3 regions of the Paraburkholderia sp. J7 genome follow, and region 1 is predicted to be linked to each of the others. Evidence: predicted binding sites of a transcription regulator. Region 1 holds the regulator's gene; each other region holds the start of a gene.
What was found. The regulator HrcA, encoded in region 1, represses chaperone genes, less so after heat shock. The targets are predictions, from matches to a motif close to TTAGCACTCNNNNNNNNNGAGTGCTAA.
Positions count from the first base shown of each region.

Region 2: the regulator HrcA is predicted to act here: its motif matches at 1,887-1,913, upstream of rpoH (RNA polymerase sigma factor RpoH).
Region 3: the regulator HrcA is predicted to act here: its motif matches at 1,469-1,495, upstream of groES (co-chaperone GroES).

Region 1 is NZ_CAJMYZ010000004.1:120,614-124,770, forward strand. Features, by position in the region: gene recN (DNA repair protein RecN) at 1-337, opposite strand, end outside; gene U5A58_RS08050 (NAD kinase) at 444-1,355, opposite strand; gene hrcA (heat-inducible transcriptional repressor HrcA) at 1,589-2,608, shown strand; gene hemH (ferrochelatase) at 2,848-3,915, shown strand; gene U5A58_RS08065 (RNA-binding S4 domain-containing protein) at 3,953-4,157, shown strand, end outside.
Region 2 is NZ_CAJMYZ010000001.1:92,813-96,969, reverse strand. Features, by position in the region: gene U5A58_RS00430 (cytochrome ubiquinol oxidase subunit I) at 1-418, opposite strand, end outside; gene cydP (cytochrome oxidase putative small subunit CydP) at 405-707, opposite strand; gene rpoH (RNA polymerase sigma factor RpoH) at 896-1,831, opposite strand; gene U5A58_RS00415 (nuclear transport factor 2 family protein) at 2,411-2,794, shown strand; gene leuA (2-isopropylmalate synthase) at 2,935-4,157, opposite strand, start outside.
Region 3 is NZ_CAJMYZ010000003.1:54,536-58,692, reverse strand. Features, by position in the region: gene U5A58_RS05755 (family 2A encapsulin nanocompartment cargo protein cysteine desulfurase) at 1-1,251, shown strand, start outside; gene groES (co-chaperone GroES) at 1,528-1,818, shown strand; gene groL (chaperonin GroEL) at 1,841-3,475, shown strand; gene U5A58_RS05740 (sulfonate ABC transporter substrate-binding protein) at 3,541-4,157, opposite strand, start outside.

The DNA.
Region 1 (4,157 bases):
CGGGCGTCCCGTTGATGAAGGCGCGCGCGCGCCCGCCGCTATCCACCACGCGGCGCATCATGACGGTCTGCTCGCCGTCCCCGTTCGCGAGTGCTTGCTCATCGAGCCAAAGGGCAGCGTGCGGCGGCACATCGAACTCGGCGGTGATGTCGGCGCGGCTCTCGCCCGTGCGCACGACGCTCGCGTCGGCGCGCGTGCCGAGCGTGAGGGCGAGGGCGTCGATCAGGATCGACTTGCCCGCGCCCGTCTCGCCGGAAAACACGGTGAAGCCGCTGTCGAATTCGAGGTCGAGCGCCGCGACGATCACGAAGTCGCGAATCGAAAGATGGCGAAGCATGGCGTCTGGTTCTGCTTGTTTTGGTTGGCTTGGGTTACCGTGGGACTGCTGGTAGCGCGGCAACTGCGTGGCAACGACCACGCGCGCTTCACGCGAAGACGCGGGTTTAGTCCTCCGGATCGCCCTGCAGCGAGGGGTGCTCGTTCCAGTGCAGTTTCTTGCGCAGCGTGCGGAAGTAGCTATAGCCGACCGGGTGCAGGAAGGGCACCGTGTGGCGCGAGCGGCGCACCTCGATCACGTCGTTCAGTTCGAGTGCCGTGAACGATTGCATGTCGAAGTTCACGTTGACGTCGCGGCCCGCCACGATCTGGATGCTCACCTTGGAGTCGTCGGGCAGCACGATCGGGCGGTTCGAGAGCGCGTGCGGCGCGATCGGCACGAGCACGATGCCTTGCAGCTGCGGATGCAGGATCGGCCCCTGCGACGAGAGCGCGTAAGCGGTCGAGCCGGTGGGCGTCGCGACGATCAAACCGTCCGAGCGCTGGTTGTACATGAAGCGGCCATCCACGTTCACGCGCAGTTCGGCCATGCCGGAAAAGCCGCTACGGTTCACGACCACGTCGTTGAAGGCGAGCGCGTGGTAGATCGGGTCGCCGTCGCGCGTGATGCGCGACTCCAGCAGCGAACGCTCCTCGCGCTCGAACGAGCCCGCGAGCAGTTGCGGCACGACCTCCTGCATCTCGGAAAACGCGATGTCGGTAATGAAGCCGAGCCGCCCATGGTTGATGCCGATGAGCGGCGTGCGGTACGGCGCGAGCTGGCGGCCGATGCCGAGCATCGTGCCGTCGCCGCCGAGCACGACGGCCACGTCCGCGCGCGCCCCGATCTCGGCAGGTTGCAGCGCGGGATAGCCTTGCGCGCCGATTTCCTCTGCGGTCTGCGCTTCGAACACGACCTCGAAGCCGCGCTTCGAAATGGTCTGGGCGAGCGCCATCAGCGGCTCGGCGATGCCTGGCGTATTGCTGCGCCCAACGAGCGCAACAGTCTTGAACTGGCTCTGGATCTTCTGGATCTGCATGCCGGCATTACACCATAGTCACGTCGCGAAAAGAACCTGGCGCAGACCGGGACAGGCCCGCCGGGCCTTGCGCGCCGCGCCTTCCAGCCCGCCGCCGGTGACACGGCGATGACAAGGCGCGAGGTATCGCGCGAAGTACCGGGGCGCCGCACCCTGAGCCGAAGGTACGCCCGCGAGGCCCGGTCTGGCGGCGCACTCGCGGCCAACCCGCCGTTAGGCTAAAATTTTGAGTCATGCTAGATCCTCGCGCACAAACCCTCCTCAAAACGCTGATCGAGCGCTACATCGCCGAAGGTCAGCCGGTCGGCTCGCGCACGCTGTCGCGCTATTCCGGCCTGGAATTGAGCCCGGCGACGATCCGCAACGTCATGTCTGACCTCGAGGAGCTGGGTCTCGTGTCCAGCCCGCATACGTCGGCGGGGCGTGTGCCCACGCCGCGCGGGTATCGCCTGTTCGTCGACACCATGCTCACCGTCGAGCCCAGCTCCGACGACGACGCGCTCACGCGCGCGGTGAAGACCACGCTGCGCCCGGGCGAGCCGCAGAAAGTGGTGGCGGCCGCCGCCAGCGTGCTCTCGAACCTCTCGCAGTTCGCGGGTGTGGTGCTGACGCCCCGGCGCAGCCACGTGTTCAAGCAGATCGAGTTCATGCGCCTGTCCGACAAGCGCATCCTGCTGATCATCGTGACGCCCGAAGGCGACGTGCAGAACCGCATCATGGCGACGCAGCGCGACTTCTCGCCTTCCGAGCTCGTCGAAGCTTCGAATTACATCAACGCGCACTTCGCTGGCCTGTCGTTCGACGAGGTGCGCCGCCGCCTGCGCGAGGAAATCGACGCGCTGCGCGGCGACATGACCTCGCTTATGCACGCGGCCGTGACCGCGAGCACCGAAGAGCCCGAAAGCGGCGACACCTTGCTCATTTCCGGCGAACGCAACCTGCTCGAAGTGGCCGATCTTTCGTCGGACATGGCGCGCCTGCGCAAGCTCTTCGACGTGTTCGACCAGAAAACCAGCCTCCTGCAGCTGCTCGACGTCTCGAGCCACGCGCAGGGCGTGCAGATTTTCATTGGCGGCGAGTCCCAACTCGTGCCGATCGAGGAAATGAGCGTGGTGACGGCGCCCTACGAGGTGAACGGCAAGATCGTCGGCACACTCGGCGTGATCGGGCCGACGCGCATGGCGTACAACCGGGTGATTCCGATCGTCGACATCACCGCGCGCCTGCTCTCGCTCACGCTCAGCCAGAACTGAGCGCCGCCACCGGCCCGCTGCATCGGCTATCAGGCCCATCTGTCTTTCCGAAGATCATCCCCGAAACGCTTGCCGCGCGCCATCGGCCGAACGGCCAATGCCAGGCAAACTCAGGCAACCGCTGACAACGCACGGTAACCCGCGCCGGCGCGGGCCGGTTTGGGCCGCCTGGACCGCCCGCTATAATGATTGTTTCGTGTAACCGTTGCTGCGCACTCGCGCGGCGCCACTGATCGCCTATGCGTTTCGACCTGGAGCGGCCTTCGCAGTCCGCCGCGGCGCATCGCGTCGCCGTGCTGCTCATCAACCTGGGTACGCCGGACGCGCCCACGCCGCGCGCCGTGCGCCGCTATCTCGCGCAGTTTCTGTCCGATCCGCGCGTGGTCGAGATTCCGGCCCCGATCTGGCAGGTCATCCTGCGCGCGTTGATCCTGCCGTTTCGCGGCCGTTCGTCGGCGAAGAAGTATGCGGCGGTCTGGACGCCCGAGGGCTCGCCGCTGCGCGTGCACACGCAAAAGCAGACCGAGGGCCTGCGCCACCTGCTGCAGATCAACGACTACACGGTCCTCGTCGATTACGCGATGCGCTACGGCACGCCCGACATCCCGGCGATGCTGAACCAGCTCAAGCTGGCGGGCGCGGAACGCATCCTGCTCATGCCGATGTATCCGCAGTACTCGGCGTCGACCACGGCCACGGCGTTCGACGCGGCCTTCGTTGCGCTGCGCCGCATGCGCAACCAGCCGGAAGTCCGCACGGTGCGTGGCTATCACGACCATCCGGCGTATATCGCGGCGCTCGCGGCCCAGGTGCATCAGTACTGGCATGCGCACGGCAAGCCCAATTTCGCGGCGGGCGACCGCCTCGTGCTGAGCTTTCACGGCGTGCCGAGCCGCACGCTCGATCTGGGCGACCCGTACCACGACCAGTGTCAGCAAACGGCCGCGCTACTCATGCATGCGCTGGAGCTAACGCCGGTCGAATGCCGGGTGACCTTCCAGTCGCGCTTTGGGCGGGCGCAGTGGCTGCAGCCGTACACGGCGCCCACGCTGCGGGAACTGGGGGCGGGCGGCGTGCGCCGCGCCGACGTGTTCTGCCCCGGTTTCACGGCGGATTGCCTTGAAACCATCGAGGAAATCGGCATGGAAGTGCGCGACGAATTCCTGCACGCCGGCGGCAAGGAATTCCATCGCATCCCGTGCCTGAACGCTTCGCACGCGTGGATCGCGGCGCTGGGCGAAATTGTTGCGCAACACCTGCAGGGCTGGCCGGTGCAGGCCGCGGCGCCGGCCGGTGCGGTGGCGTGACCCTGCAGATTGAGCGGCGCATTGCGGAAAGCCTCTGATGAACTACAAGATTTCGACTGAACCTGGCGCGCGGCTGCGCATCGACAAATGGCTATGGGCGGCGCGCTTCTTCAAGACGCGCTCGCTCGCCTCGGACGCCGTAGGCAAGGGGCACGTGCGCATTGGCGGCGACGCCGTGAAGGCATCGAAGGACGTGCGCGTGGGCGACCTCGTCGAAATTGAGATCGATCATGTGGTGTGGG
Region 2 (4,157 bases), on a different contig from region 1:
TCGAGCCGAGCGCGACGAGAAACGTGGTGAACAGGTGCGCGCCTTTCGACAGGCGATTCCAGCCGAAAAAGAACAACCCGACAAAGGTCGATTCGAGGAAGAACGCGGCGAGCCCTTCCACGGCGAGCGGCACGCCGAAGATGTCGCCCACGTAGTGCGAGTAGTACGACCAGTTGGTGCCGAACTGGAACTCCATCGTGAGGCCGGTGGTGACGCCCATCGCAAAGTTGATGGCGAAGAGCTTGCCCCAAAACTGCGTCATGTCCTTGTAGATCACCTTGCCGGTCATCACGTACACAGACTCCATGATGACGAGCAGCCACGAGAGGCCGAGCGTGAGCGGCACGAAGAGGAAGTGGTAGAGCGCGGTGATGGCGAACTGAAGACGCGAGAGTTCCACCGATTCAATCGCGGGCATGACGGTCTCCTCGTTGTGGCGGCGTGGCCGGAGCTTGGGACACGGACGGCTGGGGCCTTGATGCCATGGGCACGGCCAGGATGGCCTGCGCGACAGCGGCAGGCGGCATGTTCATGTCTTCTGCCTGCGGGTGATTGAAGAATGCGTATTTGAGCGCCATCAGCAGGACAAGCTTGATGACGAGAACGAGGGCGATATCGCGCGCAAAGGTGGGGCCGCGCATCCACTGAAGGATGCGCGTGCGCAGCAACGACGGTGCGCGCTGGCGTTGACCGGATGCCGGGATCATGACGACGGGTGCCCTCGAACGCGTTACGAGGCCAGACCGCGGCGCGGCCTCTGGCTCACCACCTCGAAATCATCTTAGGGTGGAATCAGCGCGGCCGGTGCGAAGGTGCGCAGCTTTCGCAGCGCGCAAAAGAAAAACCCCGTTCGCGGGAACGGGGTTTTCGGTTTGGCTTTTAGACCTGCTGCGGCTTACGCGTACTCGGCGAGCGCGGTGCGCATCTTCTTCATGGCGCTTGCTTCGATCTGGCGAATGCGCTCAGCCGAAACGCCGAACTCGTCGGCCAGTTCGTGCAGGGTCGAGCCGCCCGAACCGTCGTCGTCGACGTTGAGCCAGCGCGCCTCGATGATGCGGCGGCTGCGCGCGTCGAGCGCTTCCAGCGCGCTCGCAATGCCGTCAGACTGCAGGCGGTCGCGCGAACGTGCGGCCAGCACGGCGCTCGGCTCGTTATGCGAGTCGGCGAGCCAGGCGATCGGGGCGTACGACTCCTCGCCGTCCTCGGTCTGGCCTTCGAGCGCGATGTCGGCGCCCGACAGGCGCGTTTCCATCTCCACGACCTCTTCGCGCTTCACGTTCAGTTCCTGCGCGAGGCCGTCGATTTCCTCCGGCGTGAACGACTGCAGGCCCTGCTTGTGGCTGCGCAGGTTGAAGAACAGCTTGCGCTGCGCCTTGGTCGTGGCGACTTTCACCATGCGCCAGTTGCGCAGGATGTATTCGTGGATCTCAGCCTTGATCCAGTGCATCGCGTACGACACGAGCCGCACGTTCTGCTCGGGGTCGAAGCGCTTCACGGCCTTCATCAGACCGATGTTGCCTTCCTGGATCAGGTCGGCGTGCGGCAGGCCGTAGCCTAGATAATTACGCGCAATCGACACGACGAGGCGCAGGTGCGACAGCACCAGGCGGCGCGCACCTTCAAGATTGTTTTGCTCGCGAAACTCGGTCGCGAACTGACGCTCTTCCTGGGGCGTCAGCATCGGGATCCGGTTCACGGCTTGAATATAGGCGTCGATGTTGCCCAGCTGGCCGGGCAACAGGGAAGCATTCGCGAGCGCCAATGAGCCCCCGGCCTTGGCCGACGACGGGCTCAGCGTACTCGGAAGGGTCATGGTCATTGCGTTGCTCACGTAGCGAACTCCTCAGGAATCTTGCAAAAGTCAGACACCGACTCCACGGTGGATGTTAGCACTCTGAATCACCGAGTGCTAATACTTGGAGTCTGTAGGGGCTTCAAGGTTCCTTGATTCCTATCGAAATTGTTGTATCGATAGATTACACTAAACGCCGGCAGTCAAGCGGGGCGGGGCTTGGCGCCCGGCGCAGGCCAGCGCACAGGGCAGGCCGAAGGAACACTCTAGAACGGGTCAGCAGTCCGGCGCGGGGGCGCGGGAGATAAAGGGTTGAATCAAGGGGGCTCTCGACGGAGCCGCGCAGCGCTCGGACTTTGCCACAGAATCCGATGAATAGACATCAGACGAAGCTGAAAGTGCTGCGCTGCGACATCAGGGCGCGGCTGCGGGGATGCAGCTGCCGCCATGCGAAGTTTTCACCGGACGCGTGGCTTATGCGCCATACATGGGGGTGTTGTCTTTGATCGCAAGTATCCTTGCGTGAAATCCTGGTATAAATTTCAGCCAGACATATGCGGAAAATCTTCGGCGTGGGGCTGCGCTCAGGCGCGGGCCGGCGCGCAAGGGGCTTGAGCGATGGCGGCAAAACTAATCGATGCGATTCGCGGACTTGAGCGCGAGCGCTTTCGCGCGATGGTTGATGGCGACGGCACGTCGCTGGACCAGTTGCTGTCCGATCACGCGACCTTCGTCCACACCAACGGCAAACGCGAGACCAAGCAGCAGTTCATCGATGCGATCACGGCGGGCCGCCGCCGCTACCGCCAGATCGAGATCCAGTCGCAGGACGTGTTTCAAGCCGGAAACGAGGCCTGCGTGGTTTCCGGGCGCGTGCTGATCGAGATGGAAGCGAACAACGGTGCGCTGCTCTTTCCTATTGCCTATACGGCGATCCAGACGCAAGAGGGTGGTCACTGGCGTCTGCTCGCATGGCAGGCGACGCGTTGCGCGATCGAGTGACGACCGGTAAGTCCACTCGCTGGAGCGCCGCTTAGGCGCTTCAGGCGCACGCCGGCGGCCCGTTTTGCCGCCGGCGCTCAACATGCCGCCGATTTCCCTGCTTGACTTCAAACTGCCTGGGTTGCTGCGCGCGGTCGGCGTCAGGCCGCCACGCGCTCTTCTATACGCGTCCAGGCCGCACGATTCACTGCGCTGACCACCGCCGCCACGCAGGCATGGACCGCGTCATCACCCACGCCCACGCCGTGGCGCAGCGGCTGGCCACCCACACGCGCACCGACGAATACGGCCGTGCCACCCTGCGCCGTACGTTCGCTCTCGAACGAGGTAATTTCGATACGCTCGCCCGCCGTTGCCGCGATTGCGGCGGCCACGGCTTGCGCATGCGCCTCGTCGGCGTTCGCGGCAGCCGGCATGGCCACGTCGCGGCCTTCCCAGCGCACCCGGCCTGAACCCACGTTGGCGGCCGGCCCGCGCGTTTCGAAGTACTCACGCGCGAACAGCGCGCAGACGGCATCGCCCGTGATTTCCTCGCCCGACGTATCGGCGACGGTCTGTACGGCGTGGCTGAACTCGATCTGCACACGGCGCGGCGGCGTGAAGCCCATGCCGCGCTCGAGCAGATACGTCGCGCCGCCCTTGCCCGACTGGCTGTTCACGCGGATCACCGCGTCATAGCTGCGGCCGAGATCGGCGGGATCGATCGGGAGATAGGGCACTTCCCAGACCGCGTCGGGCCGTTGCTGCGCGAAGCCCTTGCGGATCGCGTCCTGGTGCGAGCCCGAGAACGCCGTGAACACGAGGTCGCCTGCATACGGATGGCGCGGGTGCACGGGCAGCTGGTTGCAGCGCTCGACCACGCGGCGCACGGCGTCGATGTCGGAGAAGTCGAGGCCCGGGTCGATGCCCTGGGTGTAGAGGTTCATCGCGAGCGTGACGAGATCGACGTTGCCGGTGCGTTCGCCATTGCCGAACAGGCAGCCTTCGATGCGATCCGCGCCCGCGAGCAGCGCCATTTCGGCGGCGGCCACCGCCGTGCCGCGGTCGTTATGCGGATGTACCGAGAGGACGATGCTGTCGCGGTACGCGAGGTTGCGGTCCATCCACTCGATCTGGTCGGCGTAGACATTGGGCATCGCCGCTTCGACGGTCGCCGGGAGATTCACGATCATCTTGTGATCGCGCGTGGGGCGCCACGTCTGGGCCACCGCATCGCACACTTCGCGCGCGAAGGTCAGCTCGGTCATGCTGAACGTTTCGGGCGAATATTGGTAAATCCAGTGTGTTTGCGGGTTTTTGTCGGCATGTTCGCGGATAATGCGCGTGCCTTCGACCGCGAGCGCCTTCACTTCGTCCTTCGACT
Region 3 (4,157 bases), on a different contig from region 1:
GCCGCACAGGGCGACCTGCTGCGCGGCGCTCATCCGCCTTTCGACGTCAACGCCGTACGCCGCGACTTCCCGATCCTGCAGGAGCGGGTGAACGGCAAACAGCTGATCTGGTTCGACAACGCCGCCACGACGCACAAGCCTCAGGCCGTGATCGATCGTCTCGCGTACTTCTATGCGCACGAGAACTCGAACATTCACCGCGCCGCGCATGCACTGGCCGCGCGTGCAACCGACGCCTACGAGCATGCACGCAAAACGGTGCAGCGCTTCATCGGCGCTGCGTCGCCCGAGGAGATCGTGTTCGTGCGAGGCACGACCGAGGCGATCAATCTGATCGCCAAGAGCTGGGGCGTGCAGAATGTCGGCGAGGGCGACGAGATCGTCGTCTCGCATCTGGAGCATCACGCGAATATTGTGCCGTGGCAGCAGCTCGCGGCGCTCAAGGGCGCGAAGCTGCGCGTGATTCCCGTCGACGATTCGGGCCAGGTGTTGCTCGACGAGTATCGCAAGCTGCTCAACGACCGCACGAAGATCGTTGCGGTGACGCAGGTCTCGAATGCGCTCGGAACCGTGGTGCCGGTGCAGGAGATCGTGGAACTCGCACATCGCGCGGGCGCGAAAGCGCTCGTCGACGGCGCCCAGTCGATCTCGCACATGCGCGTGGACGTGCAGGCGCTCGACGCCGACTTCTTCGTGTTTTCCGGCCACAAGATTTACGGTCCGACCGGCATTGGCGTCGTGTACGGCAAACGCGAGGTGCTTGAAGCCATGCCGCCGTGGCAAGGCGGCGGCAACATGATCCAGGACGTCACGTTCGAAAAGACGGTGTTTCATGGTGCGCCCGCGCGCTTCGAAGCGGGCACGGGCAATATCGCGGATGCAGTGGGTCTCGGCGCGGCGCTCGACTATGTGAGCCGTATCGGCATCGAGAATATCGCCCGGTATGAGCACGACTTGCTTGCGTACGCAACGAGTGTGCTCGCGCCGGTGCCAGGCGTGCGTCTCGTCGGTACGGCGCGCGATAAGGCGAGCGTGCTCTCGTTCGTGCTCAAGGGCTATACGACTGAGGAGGTCGGGCAGGCGTTGAGCCGGGAAGGCATTGCCGTACGCGCCGGGCACCACTGCGCACAGCCGATCTTGCGGCGTTTCGGTCTCGAAGCGAGCGTGCGGCCTTCGCTTGCGTTCTACAACACCTGTGACGAGGTCGATGCGCTGGTGTCTGTCGTGCGTGCTCTGGCGCCACGTCAATAACAAAACGCGGGGCGCATGCGCCCCGCGTTTTCTCCTTGTTGCGCGGCTTGACCGGTGCCCGCGCAACCATCGCCTCCATCCCCTTCATCCCCTCCATCGCTGCGGCATCGAACCGCGAGTCGCGTCACCGCGATATCCATAGGCGCGTTCGCGAGATATCCATCTGCCAATTCGTTATTGGAGCGCCGCTCGCGCGCTTTCTATACTGGGTTTTCCATCAGCACTCGCACGTGGCGAGTGCCAATCTCATCGAGAACACCCCGGAGAAAGCCGCCCATGAGCCTGCGCCCCTTGCACGATCGCGTGATCGTCAAACGACTCGACCAGGAAACCCGCACCGCGTCGGGCATCGTCATTCCCGATAGCGCCGCGGAAAAGCCCGATCAGGGCGAGGTGCTCGCCGTGGGTCCGGGCCGTCGCGACAACGACGGCCGCCGCATTGCGCCGGACCTGAACGTGGGCGACCGCGTGTTGTTCGGCAAGTACGCGGGGCAAACCGTGAAAGTCGATGGGAACGAGCTGCTCGTGCTGCGCGAAGAAGACATCGTCGCGGTCGTGAATCAATAACGGAACCTGAGAGAACATCACTATGGCAACCAAAGACATCGTATTCGGCGACCTCGCCCGCACCAAACTCATTGAAGGCGTGAATCTGCTCGCCGACGCCGTAAAGGTCACACTCGGCCCGAAGGGGCGCAACGTCGTGCTCGAACGCAGTTTCGGCGCGCCCGTCGTGACCAAGGACGGCGTGTCGGTCGCGAAGGAAATCGAGCTGGGCGACAAGCTGCAGAACATCGGCGCGCAGATCGTCAAGGAAGTCGCCTCGAAAACCAGCGACGCGGCCGGTGACGGCACCACGACCGCCACGGTGCTGGCTCAAGCCATCGTGCGCGAGGGCCAGAAGTACGTGGCCGCCGGGCTCAACCCGCTCGATTTGAAGCGCGGCATCGACAAGGCCGTGCTGGCGGCCGTGGAGGAGCTGAAGAAGATCAGCAAGCCCACGACCACGAGCAAGGAGATCGCACAGGTCGCGACCATCTCGGCCAATGGCGAGGAGTCGATCGGCCAGCGCATTGCCGAGGCAATCGACCGGGTGGGCAAGGAAGGCGTGATCACGGTGGAAGACGGCAAGTCGCTCGCCGACGAACTCGACGTCGTGGAAGGCCTGCAATTCGACCGCGGCTATCTCTCGCCGTACTTCATCAACAATCCCGACAAGCAGATCGCGGAACTCGAAAACCCGTTCATTCTGCTGCACGACAAGAAGATCTCGAACATTCGCGACTTGCTGCCGGTGCTCGAACAGGTGGCGAAAGCGGGCCGGCCGCTCCTGCTCATCGCCGAGGACATCGAGGGCGAAGCGCTCGCCACGCTCGTCGTCAACAACATTCGCGGCGTACTCAAGACGGTTGCCGTGAAGGCACCCGGCTTCGGCGACCGCCGCAAGGCACTGCTCGAAGATATCGCGATTCTCACGGGCGGCCAGGTGATCGCGGAGGAAACGGGCTTCACGCTTGAGAAGGCCACGCTGCAGGAGCTGGGGCAGGCCAAGCGCATCGAGGTGGGCAAGGAGAGCACGACCGTGATCGACGGCGCGGGCGAAGCGGCCGGCATCGAAGCGCGCGTGAAGCAGATTCGCGCGCAGATCGAGGAAGCCACGTCCGACTACGATCGCGAGAAGCTTCAGGAACGCGTGGCGAAGCTCGCGGGCGGCGTGGCGGTGATCAAGGTGGGCGGCGCGACCGAGATCGAAGTGAAGGAAAAGAAGGACCGCGTGGACGACGCGCTGCACGCCACGCGCGCGGCCGTGGAAGAGGGCATCGTGCCGGGCGGCGGCGTCGCGCTGATCCGTGTGCGCCAGGCGATTCTCGACGTGAAGGGCAACAACGCCGACCAGACAGCGGGCGTGAAAATCGTGCTGCGCGCGCTGGAGGAGCCGCTGCGCCAGATCGTCACGAATGCCGGCGAAGAGGCGAGCGTCGTGGCGGCGCGTGTCGCGGAAGGCTCCGGCAACTTCGGCTACGACGCCGCCACAGGCGAATACGGCGACCTCGTCGAGAAGGGCGTGCTCGACCCGACCAAGGTCACGCGCACGGCGCTGCAAAACGCGGCTTCAGTGGCGGGCCTCTTGCTCACGACCGACGCGACCGTGCACGAAGCGCCCAAAGCCGGAGCTGCGACGGCGCCGGCCGGCGGTCCTGGCGGTGCGGATCTGGGCTTCTGAAGCGGGCTGCACGCGCCATGCGCCCCGACCGCTGCGCATGGCGGCGGTTCGTGGCGCAGGCGCGTTCAGGCCGAGCGCCAGCGCGCGTCGGCCACGACGAGCTTCTTCGGAATGAGCTTGAGACCGGAGAAGGTGTCGGCGATCTGCTGCTGATAGGCGAGGGTGGCGGCATCGATGGGCTGCACGCCGTATCCCGCTCGCTTGAGCGCGACTTCGAGCGTCGGCGCATCGAGCCCCACGAGAGGCGAAAGCTGCGTGGCCACGGCGGGCACGTTGTCGCGCGCCCACGTGTCCACCGCGCCGATCTCGTCGAGCAGCGCGTGGATGATCGGCGCGTGCGCGTTCGCGAAGCCACGGCTCGCAATGTAGTACTGCGTATTGCGCACGAGGCGCTCACCGTTTGCGATCGAGCGCGCGTTGGCCTGGCGTTCGATGGCCGCGAGGTACGGGTCCCAGATCACCCATGCATCGACGCTGCGGCTCGTGAATGCGGCGCGCGCGTCGGCGGGCGCGAGATAGATTGGCTGAATCTCTTCGTACTTCAGGTTGGCCTTCTCGAGCGCTTTGACGAGCAGATAATGCACGTTCGAGCCCTTGTTCAGCGCTACGCGCTTGCCGCGCAGGTCGGCGCTCGTACGGATCGGCGAGTCCTGGTGCACGACGATAGCCTCGCCCTGCGCAG